2 regions of the Dietzia sp. CH92 genome follow, and region 1 is predicted to be linked to the other one. Evidence: riboswitches for the same ligand, from Rfam matches in the RefSeq annotation. Region 1 holds a riboswitch; the other holds the start of a gene.
What was found. A riboswitch is a leader RNA that binds a small molecule or an ion and turns the genes downstream of it on or off. The one in region 1 is predicted to bind cobalamin.
Positions count from the first base shown of each region.

Region 2: linked by a shared signal. The riboswitch ahead of RWK90_RS07180 (ABC transporter substrate-binding protein) and the one ahead of RWK90_RS07890 (magnesium chelatase subunit D family protein) in region 1 are both predicted to bind cobalamin.

Region 1 is NZ_JAVHXC010000003.1:306,717-313,460, forward strand. Features, by position in the region: gene RWK90_RS07870 (ABC transporter ATP-binding protein) at 1-142, opposite strand, end outside; gene RWK90_RS07875 (ABC transporter permease) at 226-1,278, opposite strand; gene RWK90_RS07880 (sensor histidine kinase) at 1,432-2,652, shown strand; gene RWK90_RS07885 (response regulator transcription factor) at 2,649-3,275, shown strand; cobalamin riboswitch at 3,346-3,531, shown strand; gene RWK90_RS07890 (magnesium chelatase subunit D family protein) at 3,553-5,760, shown strand; gene cobO (cob(I)yrinic acid a,c-diamide adenosyltransferase) at 5,760-6,374, shown strand; gene RWK90_RS07900 (cobyrinate a,c-diamide synthase) at 6,368-6,744, shown strand, end outside.
Region 2 is NZ_JAVHXC010000003.1:154,759-161,502, reverse strand. Features, by position in the region: gene RWK90_RS07185 (iron ABC transporter permease) at 1-1,024, opposite strand, end outside; gene RWK90_RS07180 (ABC transporter substrate-binding protein) at 1,021-1,950, opposite strand; cobalamin riboswitch at 2,040-2,178, opposite strand; gene ggt (gamma-glutamyltransferase) at 2,210-4,228, opposite strand; gene RWK90_RS07170 (carboxymuconolactone decarboxylase family protein) at 4,361-4,789, shown strand; gene RWK90_RS07165 (long-chain fatty acid--CoA ligase) at 4,945-6,579, shown strand; gene RWK90_RS07160 (cytochrome P450) at 6,651-6,744, opposite strand, start outside.

The sequences.
Region 1 (6,744 bases):
CGAGACTGCGCCGTCGTTCGATCGAGAGCGACACGTGGTCGACGGCAGTAACCCTGCCTTCACCGTCGGGAAAGGTCAGGAGGACGTCCTTCATCCTCAGCACGGTGGTCGACGGCGCTTCGAGCAGAGCGGAGCGAGACATGTGATTCCTTCCGGTGATGGACGGCTGTAGCGAGAAGTCGGAGGGCGGCTCCATGGGCGAAAGAAGGCTGCGATCGGGGCTGCTCATCGGGCGGCCCCCAGCGCGGAGTTGGGGTCGGCCTTCATGACCGGGCCCAGCGAGGCGGCGGCGCCGGCCAGGCCGAGCCCGGCGAGCAACGCCGCGGGCAGGAGCGTCGTCCCCTCCGACACCACGAACGGCACGGTGCCTCCCGCGGCCAGGCCGAGGAGGGCGACGACCCCCACCCCGCCACCGATGCCCACGGCCAACACGATCGCGGCCTGCCCGATCGAATCGCGGACGACCACGGTCGTGGACGCGCCGAGCGCCTTGAGCACGGCCACATCGCGACGGCGCTGCATTCCCCACACGGTGAAGAACGCCCCCACGACCAGCGCCGTGACCGCCAGCAGCATGTAGGTCATGGTGCTCAGCGAGGTGTTCTCCGCCCGGTGCGAGGGCAGCGCGCCCACGAGTCCCGCGGGGTCGACCAGCCCGAGTCCCTGGTTCGCCACAGCGGACTCAGGGAGTGCGTTCGCCGACACCGCCATGGTGGTGGCCGCGCCGCCGCGAGGGGCGATCTCCCTCCACGTGTCGAGGTCGGTCACCAGCACAGGCGTGTGCGAGTGCCACAGATCGCCGGCGTCCCCGGAGACCGCGAGTGTGTGGCCGCTGATTCCGATCTCCGCCGCGCCGCCGCCCACCTCGTCGTCGACCCCGGTGGACACGAGGACCTCCCCCCGCGGCGGCGGGGACACCGAGCCCACCGGCTCCGCCAGGCCCACGGCGACGGCGGACGCGCCCGTCTCCGTCCCGTCGTCGACGGTGACCCGGGCGAGTCCCACCGGCACGGCGGAGGGGTCCAGCGCCGAGATCTCCTCCACCTGCCTGTCGGTGAGGGCCGCGCGATCGAGGTCGACGACGCCTTTGTCGTCAGTGGGCAGGACAAAGCTCGATCCGCCCGAACCGAGCGCCCGGAGAGCGGACACGCTCTGGTTCGCCAGACCGGCGGTCAGACCGAGCAGGCCCGCCACCAGAACCGACAGCAGCAGCACGACCCCGGTGATGAGGGCGAAACGCCACCTCGCGGTACGGAGGTCACGAAGTGCGAAGAACATGGTTTTCCCTTTCCGACGGCATACCTCAAGGCTCGACTCACAGGCCCCACACCGGATCGACCGCGAGGTTGGTTCTCCGGCACCGAAAGGCGGGTCCCGCCTCCACCTTTCGATGGATGCCGGACCCGGTTCGCGGCGACTAGCGTCGAGCGGGTGACCCCTGCACCAGCCAGCGCCGCGGAGCTCCCGCCCGAGTCCGCGGGCGTGCGTGTGGTGTTCACGCAGCTCCAGATCGCGCTGCACACGCTGGTGGCGGCGCTGCTCGTGCTCACCCTGATCGGCGCGCACAGCAGCACCCACGGCGTCCTCAACGTCCCTGCAGTGGTGACCGCCGCGGGATTCGCCGCGGTGTATTGCATCGGGACCGTGTGGGAGCGCCGTCGCGAGGCGACCCGCACCATCCGTCTGGGGTGGCTGGGCGTCGTCGTCGGGCTGTGGGCGGCTCTCGTCGTCCAGGTCCCCGAGGCCGCTTACCTGGTGTTCCCGCTGTTCTTCCTGTCCCAGTTCCTCCTCGGCGTGTGGGCGGGCGCGGCGGCGGTGGTCCTCCTCGCCGTCGTGGCCGTCCTGGCCCTGGGCCTGCATGGCAGCTTCACCGCGGCGGGGATCATCGGGCCGGCGGTGGGGGCGCTCGTGGCTCTCGGCCTGGGGGCCGGCGTGCGCGCGCTGCACCGCGAGTCGCAGGCCCGGCGCGCGGTGATCGCCGAGCTCATGGACACGCGCTCCGAGCTCGCCGCGCGGGAACGGGAGGTGGGCCGAGAGGCCGAGCGGACCCGGTTGGCGGGCGAGATCCACGACACCGTGGCACAGGGACTCTCGAGCATCGGGATGCTGCTGCACGCCGCCGAGCGCGCGGATCCCTCGCATCCCGCGGTCGAGCAGATCCGTCTCGCTCGCGAGGTGGCGCGCGAGAACCTCACCGAGACGCGCAGGCTCATCGCCGCGCTGCGCCCGGCACCTCTCGACGGCGTCTCGCTGGCCGGTGCCCTGCGCCGGGTCGCCGAGCGGGTGGAAACCGAGAACCCCGGCGTCGCCGTGTCGGTGGGCGGCGATCTGTCCGCCGACCCCCCGGCGGAATTGTCGGCGGTCCTCGTCAGGGTCACGCAGGAAGCGCTGACCAACGCGGTCAGGCACGGCGCGCCGGGCGGGATCCGGGTCGCGCTGCACCACCGCCCCGGTTCGGTCACCCTGGAGGTCTCCGACGACGGCGGCGGCTTCGACACCACCGCCCCTCGCACCGCGGCCTCGTTCGGGCTGGACGGGATGGCCCGGCGGGTCGACGACCTGGGAGGGACACTCGAGGTGGAGTCCGAGGTGGGCGTCGGCACCACCGTCCGTGCGGTGCTGCCCACGGGGACCGCGGAGAAGGAGCTGTGACGAGGGTGCGGGTGCTGATCGCGGATGACCACGCGGTGGTGCGGACGGGGCTGCGCGCGCTACTCGCCTCCGATCCGTCGATCGACGTGATCGCCGACGTTGCCGATGCCGGGGCAGCCGTGGAGCGTTGCCGAATCGGGGACGTCGACGTGGTGCTCATGGACCTGCGCTTCTCCGGCGACGCCACCGCAGGGGTCCGGGCCACGGCCAGGATCAGGGAGCTCGCCGACCCTCCCCAGGTCCTGGTTCTCACCAGCCACGACACCGACTCGGACATCCTCGGCGCGATCGAGGCCGGCGCCTGCGGATACCTGCTCAAGGACGCCGGTCCCGACGAACTCCTGGGCGCGGTCCGCGCCGCCGCAGCGGGCGAGAGCGCGCTCTCCCCCACCGTCGCCGGCAAGCTCATGGGCCGGCTCCGCGACCCGCGTCCACTACTCACCGATCGCGAGACGGAGGTCCTCCGGGCGGTGGCGGACGGTGCCACCAACCGGCAGGCCGCCGCCTCGCTGAACGTGTCGGAGGCGACCGTCAAAACCCACCTGGTGCACATCTTCGACAAGCTCGGCGTCACCACGCGGACCGCAGCCGTGGCCCGGGCCCGCGAGCTCGGCGCCGTCTAACCGGGCAGGCCGATGCTCCCCTGTGCCGCTGGCGACCGGCGGCTGGGCTAGCCTGAGGCACCACAACCGAACACGACCCACAGCACGAGGTGCCCCACGGCCGCGAGAGCGGGCGGAGGGGAGAATCAGGGAAGCCGGTGAGAATCCGGCACAGGGCCCGCTACGGTAACCCGGCCTCTCGCGACACCGCGCCAGCGCGCACCGTCGCCAGATGAGCCGGGAAGTCCGGAGACCGGCCTCGCGCTGACCAGCCTGGCAGACGAGAGCGGGAGCCCCCATGCCATTGCACTACCCCTTCAGCGCTGTCGTCGGTTCCGACGACATGGCGCTGGCCCTCATCCTCACGGCGGTGTCGCCGTCGGTCGGCGGCGTCCTCATCCGCGGCGAGAAGGGCACGGCCAAGTCCACGATGGTCCGCGCCCTCGCCGGGATCCTGCCGCCCATCGACGTGGTCGCCGGCGATCGCTTCTCCAGCGCGCCCGCCGACCGCGGCGCCGCGACCCCCGACGGGCCCATCCCCCACGACGCGCCGATCGAGTCGCGGCCCGTGCGGCTGGTGGAGCTGCCGCTGGGCGCGTCCGAGGACCGGATCGCCGGGTCGCTGCACCTGGAGAAGGCGCTCAGCGAGGGCGTCACCGTGTTCGAGCCCGGACTGCTGGCCCGCGCGCACCGCGGGATCCTCTACGTCGACGAGGTCAACCTGCTGCACGACCACGTGGTGGACCAGCTCCTCGACGCCGCCGCGATGGGCCGCGTGACCGTGGAGCGCGACGGCGTCTCCGTGGAGCACGCCGCCCGGTTCGTGCTGGTGGGGACCATGAACCCGGAGGAGGGCGAGCTGCGCCCACAGCTGCTGGACCGCTTCGGCCTCACCGTGGAGGTGGCCGCGCCGCGCGAGCCCGACCTGCGCGCCGAGGTGATCCGACGCCGCGTGGCGTACGAGACCGATCCGGCCGCGTTCACCGCCGCCTTCGCCGACGACGAGCATGCCCTGCGCGAGCGGATCGTCGCCGCCCGCGAGCGGATCGGGCAGGTGGAGCTCACCGAGTGGGCGCTGACCAAGGTGGCGACCGTATGCGCGGGGTTCGACGTGGACGGCATGCGCGCCGACATCGTCACCGCTCGCACCGCCGCCGCGCACGCCGCGTGGCAGGGCCGCGTCCGCATCACGCGCGAGGACATCCGGGTCGCCGCGCTCATGTCGCTGCCGCACCGCCGGCGCCGCGCACCGTTCGACGCGCCGGGCCTGGACGAGGAGCTGTTGGAGCGGCTGTTGGGCGACGACGACGAGCCCGATCCCGACCCCCGGGACGACGCCCCCACCGACGGAACGGACCCCGCGGACAGCGACGAGGGCGCGAGCGAATCGGGCCCCGCGGACGCCCCGTCCGCCGACCAGGCCCCCGCCGGGGCATCGGCCGAGCACGCCGAGCAGGACGATCCGGCGATTCACCCGCACGGAGGTGAGCAGTCCTCGGAGGAGGGTCACGAGGCCGACGCGGCCGACGACCGCGACTACGACACCCCGCCCGAGCCGTTCACCCCATCGGCGGGCGCCGGATCCGAGCCACAGCCCGGCACGCAACCCGGCACCGTGGTCAGCGCATCGGAGCCGTACCGCACCCGCCTGTTCGCCGTCGCCGGCACGGGCGAGGGCACCACGGGCCGGCGATCACGAGCCCTCACCAGCTCCGGCCGGCGCACCGGCTCGAGCGCCTTCACCGGCTCGGACCTGCACCTGCCGGCCACGATCCGGGCCGCCGCGCCGTTCCAGGCCGCGCGCGGTCGCGGCACAGTCGGCAGCACCGAGACCGCCAGCGGGCCCGACGCCTCCGCCGCACGCGGCCCCGACACCCGCCTCCGCCTCGAGCCCCGCGACCTGCGCTCGGCCGTCCGCGAGGGCCGCGAGTCCAACCTCGTGCTGTTCTGCGTGGACGCCTCCGGCTCCATGGCCGCCCGCACCCGGATGGAACAGGTCAAGACCGCCATCCTCTCCCTGCTGCTGGACGCCTACCGCCGCCGCGACAAGGTCGGCCTGGTGACCTTCCGCGGGTCCAGCGCTGAGGTGGCGCTGCCGCCCACGTCCTCGGTCGATGTGGCCGCCACCCGCCTGGCCGAACTCCCCGCAGGCGGCAGGACTCCCCTGGCCGAAGGGCTGCTCGCCACCGCGGAAGTGCTGCGGATCGAGAGCGTTCGTGACCCGCGGCGGCGGCCTCTCGTCGTCGTCGTCACCGATGGCCGCGCCACCTCCGGCCCGGACGCCCTCGCCCGGTCCCACCGCGCGGCGGCCGGGCTCGCCGCCACCGGCGTGACGTCCGTGGTGGTGGACTGCGAGACCGGCCGGTTCCGCATGGGCCTGGCCGCCGACCTCGCCGCGCACCTCGGCGCCGAGCACCTCGCCCTGGGCGAGGTCACCGCCGACGGCCTCACCCGCACCGTCCGCGCCCGCACCGCCCCGACCAGCACCGAAAGGCAGGTGGCCTGATGCCCAAGGGACAGCCCGAGATCATCCCCGACGACGGCCTCAGCACCCGACAGCGCCGCAACCGGCCGCTCGTCATGGTCCACACCGGGCCCGGCAAGGGGAAGTCCACCGCCGCGTTCGGCCTGGCCATGCGCGCGTGGAACCAGGGCTGGGACATCGGCGTGTTCCAGTTCGTCAAATCCGCCAAGTGGCGCATCGGCGAGCAGACCGTCATGGAACGCCTCGGCCAACTGCACGCCGAGACCGGCGAGGGCGGACCCGTGGAGTGGCACAAAATGGGCTCGGGGTGGTCGTGGTCGCGCAAGGGCGGCACCGAAGCCGACCACGCCGCCGACGCCGCCGAGGGCTGGGCCGAGATCAAGCGCCGCCTCGCCACCGAGCGCCACGACCTGTACCTGCTCGACGAGTTCACCTATCCCATGAAGTGGGGCTGGGTGGACGTCGACGACGTCGCGGAGACGTTGGCCTCGCGGCCCGGGCGGCAGCACGTGGTGATCACCGGCCGCGACGCCGACCCCCGGCTTCTTGAGGTGGCCGACCTGGTGACCGAGATGGGCAAGGTCAAGCACCCGATGGACGCCGGGCAGAAGGGGCAGCGGGGCATCGAATGGTGAGCGCGGCCGCGCTGCCGCGGATCGTCGTGGCCGCCCCGGCCTCCGGGCACGGCAAGACCACCGTCGCCACCGGCCTCATGGCCGCGCTGCGCCGCTCCGGCCTGCGCGTGTCCGGCCACAAGGTGGGGCCCGACTACATCGACCCCGGCTACCACGCCCTGGCCACCGGCCGACCCGGCCGCAACCTCGACCCGCACCTCGTGGGCGAGCAGCGCATCGTCCCCCTGCTCCAGCACGGCGCGCGGGACGCCGGCCGCACCGCGGACATCGCCGTGATCGAGGGCGTTATGGGCCTGTACGACGGGCACATCGGCGGCGACGGATTCGCCTCCACCGCCCACGTCGCCCGCCTCACCGACACGCCCGTCGT
Region 2 (6,744 bases), 150 kb from region 1:
TCTGCCCCCGACTGCGACGCAGGACCACCAGGAAGAACGGGGCGCCGATCGCGGCGGTGACCACGCCGATCGGCAGCTCGGCCGGGCTCATGGCGGTACGGGCCACGACGTCGGCCAGGACGAGGAACGTCGCGCCCACCAGCAGGGACGTGGGTAGCAACAGCCGGTGCCCGGGCCCGATGAGCATCCGCACGGCGTGCGGGATGACGATGCCCACGAACCCGATGAGGCCCGAGACCGACACGACCGCCGCCGTGCCGAGGGTGGCCACGCTGATGAGGATGAGCCGCACGCGCGCCGGGGCGATGCCCAGGGTGGCGGCCTCGACGTCGCCGACCGCCATGACGTCGAGCATCCGGCGGAACAGGGCGATCACGGCCACCGAGACCAGCACGTACGGCAGCACGGTCTGCACGTCGGTCCACCCGCTCGTGGTGAGGCGGCCGAGCATCCACGAGTACACCTGCCGCAGCGTCTCGTCGTGACGCTGCATGAAGAACGTCTGGATGGCGCTGGCGAACGCGGCCACCGCGACGCCGGCGAGGATGATGACGACCTCGCTGCGCCCGCCGCCCACGCTGCGCCCCAGCGCGTACGTGGCCATCACCGCGATCATGCCGCCGGCGAACGCGGCGGGCGGCACGAGTCCCGAGCCCGCCGCCCCGCCCACCACGATCGCCAGGGTCGCGCCGAGCCCGGCGCCGCTGGACACGCCCAGCAGGTACGGGTCGGCGAGCGGATTACGGAAGACGCCCTGGTAGGTGGCACCGGCGATCGCGAGCGTCGCACCGACGATCGCCCCCAGCACCACGCGCGGGATCCGGATCTCCCACAGGATCACCTGCTGGCGCTCGGTGAGCCCGGAGTCCACTGCGACCAGCGGCAGACGGTCGACGAGGTCGAGCAGCACCCCGCCCGCGGTGAGCCCGGCCGGACCGATCAGAGTGCCGAGCAGCATCGCCGCGCCGAAGAGCAGCGTCGCCCCGCCCAGCACGAGGGCGTGGCGGGGCGACGGGCGGGTCATGACGCGGGCTGGGTGGCGGGGATCTGCGCGACGATCGCGGCGACCTCGCGCATGAAGTCCACGACGCGCGGGCCCCAGCGGCTGGCCAGGTCCTCGTCCACCACGTGGACGCGGCCCTCGCGCACGGCGGTGAGCCCGCCCCAGCCGGGCCGCTGCGCGACGGTCTCGGCGGTGACGCCGCAGCACTGCCCGTCGGCGAGGAACACCAGGTCCGGGTCGGCCTCGAGGATGAGCTCCTCGGACAGCTGCGGGTAGGTGTCGTCGCCGGTGGCGATCGAGGTCAGGCCGAGCAGGGAGTACACCTCGCCGATGTACGTGTCGTCGGTGACCGTGTAGTACGTGTCGTCCAGCTCGTGGAAGTACGTCAGCGGCGTCTCGCGCTGCGGCACGGACGCGACGATCTCGTCGATCTCACCCTGCATCTTCGACACCAGCTCGGCGGCCTCGCCGATGTTGCCGGTGGCCGCGCCGACCTGCTCGAGCTGGGTGTACGTCTCGTCGAGGGTCTGGGCGGCCGACAGCTGCAGCACCTCGACGCCCGAGCGCTCGAGCCCGGCCACGACGTCGGCGTTGTCGTCGGTCAGCACCACGAGGTCGGGGCCGTAGCCCAGGATCGCCTCGAGGTTGGGCGTGTAGCCGGACAGGTCGGTGACCGGGGCGCCCTCGGGGAAGTCCGAGCGCTCGTCCACCGCCACCACCTGGTCGCCCGCGCCCACGGCGTAGAGCATCTCGGTGGTGGTGGGGCTCAGGGACACGATGGCCTGCGGCTCGCCGGCCGCCGCGCCGGTCTGGTCGGCGGGGGCGGCGTCCTCGCCGTCGGCGCCGCCGCACGCGGTGGCGACGAGCGCCAGCGCGGCCAGGGGCGCGATGAGCAGGGAGCGGGCGCGTCGGGCGCGCGGGCCGTGGTGTGGGCTGGGGTGGTGCACGGCATCCTCCGTGATCCGGAGGACGAGAACAGCTCGGGCCGCGGCGCGGGGCCGCTGCACGCAACCGTCCTTCGTCCGAGGTCGATTCGTACTCGCGCCGAGGATCCGGCCGACCTGGCTTGCCCGTGTGGGGGACGGGATCACAGTTGCGGGACAGCGTCGGATTCCCACCGACTTCCGCCGAGCACCTCGGTCGCCCGGCGCGGGGCCGGACCCCTCGAGGGTAGCCGAGCGGCCGCGACGGGCAGAAGTGGCCGCGTCACCCGCCCAGCACGACCCCCTCGCGCCGGGGATCGGCACCGCCGACCAGGGTGCCGTCGGACTGGCGCAGGATCGCCGAGAGCCCCGAGGACTGCTCCTCGGTGGAGATCTCGTGGCCGCGCTCGGTGAGCCACCGGGTCAGCTCGGAGTCGTCGGTCACCGCCGGGTGCTCGCCGCCGATCGCGGTCTCGGGGGAGTTGATCGCCCCGAACGACGGGGAGCCCACGGCCTGCTGCGGGTCGAGCTCCCAGTCGAGCATCCCGACGAGGGTCTTGACGACGAACTGGATGATCCGCGAGCCGCCGGGCGAGCCGACGACCGCGCGCAGCTCGCCGCGCGCGAGGGGCGTGCCGTCGAACACCAGCGTCGGGGCCATGGACGAGCGGGGTCGCTTGCCGGGTTGGACGCGGTTGGCCTGCAGTTCCCCGCTCTCGTCGCGGGGTTCGGCGGCGAAGTCGGTGAGCTGGTTGTTGAGCAGGAAGCCCTCGACCATCTGGAATGAGCCGAAGGCGGACTCGATGGTGGTGGTGAGGGCGGCGGCGTTGCCCTCGGCGTCGATGATGCTGATGTGGGTGGTGCCGTGTTCGGGGCCGGTGAACACGCCGCGGGCGTCGAAGGCGAACTCGCCGGGTTCGGCCTCGCCCATGGACCGTTCGGTGTCGATGAGACCGGCGCGGTCGGCGAGATAACCGGGCCGCAGCAGGGTCATGGCCGAGCCCAGCGGCGGCGGCACGAAGCGGGGGTCGGCGATGTAGACGTCGCGGTCGGCGTAGGCGAGCCGCTGGGCCTCGGTGACCAGGTGCACGGCCTCGGGGGCGGGCAGGCCACCGTCGGGCCCCACGTCGACCGGCGGGTACGCGGCGAGGTCGTACTCGGCGAGCATGGCGAGGGTGGAGGCCACCGCGGTGCCGCCGGAGGACGGCGGCGCCATGCCGCACACCGCGTGGTCGCGGTAGGGACTGCACACGGGGTCGCGTTCCACGGCCTCGTAGCCGGCGAGGTCGTCGAGCGTCATGGCGCCGGGGGTGATGCCCTCGCGGGCGGTGCTGACCTGCTCGACGATCGCCTCGGCGATCGCGCCGGTGTAGAAGGCGTCGGCGCCCTCGGTGGCGATGGCGGCCAGGGTCTTGGCGTAGGCGGGGTTGGTCAGGCGGGTCCCGGCGGGTTTGCCGGCGTCGCCGTCGAGGAAGTAGGTGGCGGCGTCGGGGTCGCGGGCGAGGTCCTCGGCGGAGGCGGCGATGGACTCGGCCAGGCGGGGGCTGATGTCGAAGCCCTCGTCGGCGAGCCGGGCCGCCGGGTCGAAGAGCTCGCCCCACTCGCGGGCGCCGTGCTCGGTGTGCGCGGTCTCGAGGAGGCGGAGGATGCCGGGGACGCCGACGGACCGGCCGCTGCGCCGCGCGTCGGGCTGCGGTTCGCCTGTGTCCTCGGGGGAGATGTGGCGGAGGTAGTCGGCGGTGGCGGCGGCGGGCGCGGTCTCGCGTCCGTCGTAGGTCTGGACCTGCCGCAGGTCGGCGTCGTAATGGACGAGGAATCCGCCGCCGCCGAGCCCGGAGGACTGGGGTTCGACGAGCCCGAGGACGGCCTGGGCGGTGACGAGGGCGTCGGCGGCGGTGCCGCCGTCGGCGAGGACCTCGCACGCGGCCAGGGTGGACAGCGGGTGTGCGGTGGAGACCGAGTACGACGCGGTGGCCACGGGTCGCATCCCGGTGCGGTACCCGGTCGCGACCTCGGGGTTGAGGGAGATCGGGCCCTCGGGTGCGGCTCCGTCGGCGGTGCGGGCGACGGGCGTGCCGCCGCCGTCCTGGGCGCACGGGGCGGTGTCCTGGACGGGGAGGGGTTCGCCGCCGAGCGCACCCGGGCGCGCGGAGGTGGGACGGTCCGGGGGCGACGACGAGGTGGGCGCGGCCTCCTGCTCGGCGCCTCCGGGGTCGGACGAGCAGGCCGACAGCGCGAGGACGGGCGCGAGTCCCAGGGCGAGGACCGCGCGTGCGATCCGTCGGGAAGTCCGAGAGTGCATGGCGGGCCGCCTTCCGGAGCCGGGTACCTCCTCCCAGGGTGCTCCGGCGGCGCGCGGCGCGGGCGGTTTCGGTCAGGATGGTCGGGAACGGCGCGCAGGAGGGTGACGCCGAGCGCAGGGAGGTAGGACGGGATGACGACGACGAGCGGCGCGGCAGCGGGGCCGGCGGGCGGGGACCTGCGGGCGCAGGGGTTCGCGACCAGACGTGAGGTGATGGGCGACGACTTCGTCGACCGGGCCATGGGTCGGGCCGCCGGGACGGCGTCGGAGGCCCTCCAACACGTGGTGACGGAGAACGTGTGGGGCAACATCTGGGACCGGCCGGGGCTGGGTCGGCGGGATCGCAGCCTGCTCAACATCGGGATGTTGGTGGCGCTGCGGGCGAACGCCGAACTGGCCGGGCATGTGCGCGGCGGGCTGACCAACGGGTTGACCCGCGAGGAGATCGCCGAGGCGGTCATCCACGCCTCGGGCTACTGCGGGGCACCCGCCGCGCTGTCGGCGATGAAGACGATCCAGGAGGTGTTCGACGCCCTCGACGCCGAGCCCTCGCAGGGGTGACCCGCGTGTGTGCGGTGCCCCCGTACACGGTCGCGGTCGATTCCCCCGTGAGCGGGTGGGGTGGCGGTTCCCGCGGGTAGTCTCGCCGCTGAGAGTGACCTGCGGCATATCCACGTTCCCGGCAGGTCATGCCCCGCGAGTAAGGAGCCCCTCCCATGCGCAGCACGATGATGCCGGAGCAGCTGACCATCAGCACGATCCTCCAGTACGGCGCGACGGTCCACAAGGACGCGGTCGTCACCACGTGGACCGGTGAGGAGCCGCGGCGGGTCTCCTTCGGGGAGATGGGTGGGCGGGCCGCGCAGCTGGCCAACGCCCTGCGCTCGCTCGGGATCGACTCGGACCAGCGGGTCGCCACCTTCCAGTGGAACAACGGCGAGCACATGGAGGCCTACCTGGCCATCCCGTCGATGGGGGCCGTGCTGCACCCGCTCAACATCCGGCTGTTCCCGGACCAGCTGGAGTTCGTGGCCAACCACGCCGAGGACAAGGTCGTGATCGTCGACCCCAGCCTGATCCCGCTGCTGCAGCCGCTGCTCCCGCGGTTCTCCACGGTCGAGCACGTCATCGTCACCGGGGGCGCCGCCGACACGCTCGAGGCGCCGGAGGGGATGCAGGTCCACGACTACGACGCGCTGCTCGCCGCGCAGCCGACCGAGTTCGACTGGCCGGAGGTGGACGAGAACTCGGCCGCCGCCATGTGTTACACCTCGGGCACCACGGGTGACCCGAAGGGCGTGGTCTACTCGCACCGGTCGATCTACCTGCACTCCATGCAGGTGTGCATGTCGGACGGGATGAACATCTCGTTGGACGACAACGTGCTGGCGATCGTGCCGATGTTCCACGCCATGTCGTGGGGCCTGCCGTACGCCGCGTTCCTGGTCGGCGCCTCGCTGCTCATGCCGGAGCGCTTCCTCCAGCCCGAGCCGCTCGCCGCGATGATCGCCGCCGAGCGTCCGACCCTGGCGGCCGCGGTGCCGACCATCTGGATGGCCGTCGACGCGTACTCGGTGGACCATCCCGTCGACATGTCGAGCTTCCGCGCGGTCGTGGTGGGTGGCAGCTCCTGCCCGCCGGAGCTGATCCGCAAGTTCAAGGACAACTACGGGATCAACATCATCCACGCCTGGGGGATGACCGAGACCTCGCCCATCGGCACCCTCTCGCGGCCCGCGGCCTCCCTGCCGGAGGAGCGGCAGTTCGAACTGCGCAAGACCCAGGGCCGGTTCCTGGCCGGGGTCAAGGCGCGGATCGTCGACGACGCGGGCAACGAGCTGCCCTGGGACGGGGAGTCCGTGGGCGAGCTGCAGGTCCGCGGGCCGTGGATCACCGGCAGCTACTACAAGGTCGACCAGTCCGACGCGTTCGACGACGGCTGGCTGCGCACCGGCGACGTCGGCTACGTGTTGCCCGAGGGCTTCCTGCAGCTGACCGACCGCGCCAAGGACATCATCAAGTCGGGCGGCGAGTGGATCTCCTCGGTGGAGGTGGAGAACTACCTGCTCGAGCACCCGGCCGTGGCCGAGGCGGCGGTCGTCGGCGTGCCGGATCCCAAGTGGGACGAGCGCCCGCTGGCGACGATCGTCGTCAAGGAGGGCCTCCCCGACCCGGATGTCGAGGAGCTGCGCGCCCACCTGGCCGAGCGGATGGCCAAGTGGCAGGTGCCGGAGCGCTTCGCCTTTGTCGACGAGATCCCCAAGACCTCGGTCGGCAAGCTGGACAAGAAGCGCATCCGCGCCTCGCACTCGGAGGGTGAGCTCGAGGTCATCAACGCCCTCGACAGCTGACCGCACCCCGCCGCCCGGGTCGCCGGGCGGCGGGGTGCCCCGGCCGCACTCGCGGCATCGGATGGGCGGGGTCAGGCGGCGCCGACGCGGCTGAGCGGGCGCAACGAGACGGGCAGGCCGTCGCCGGGGTAGGGCAGGGAGTCGTTCTTCATGGGCGGGGAGTAG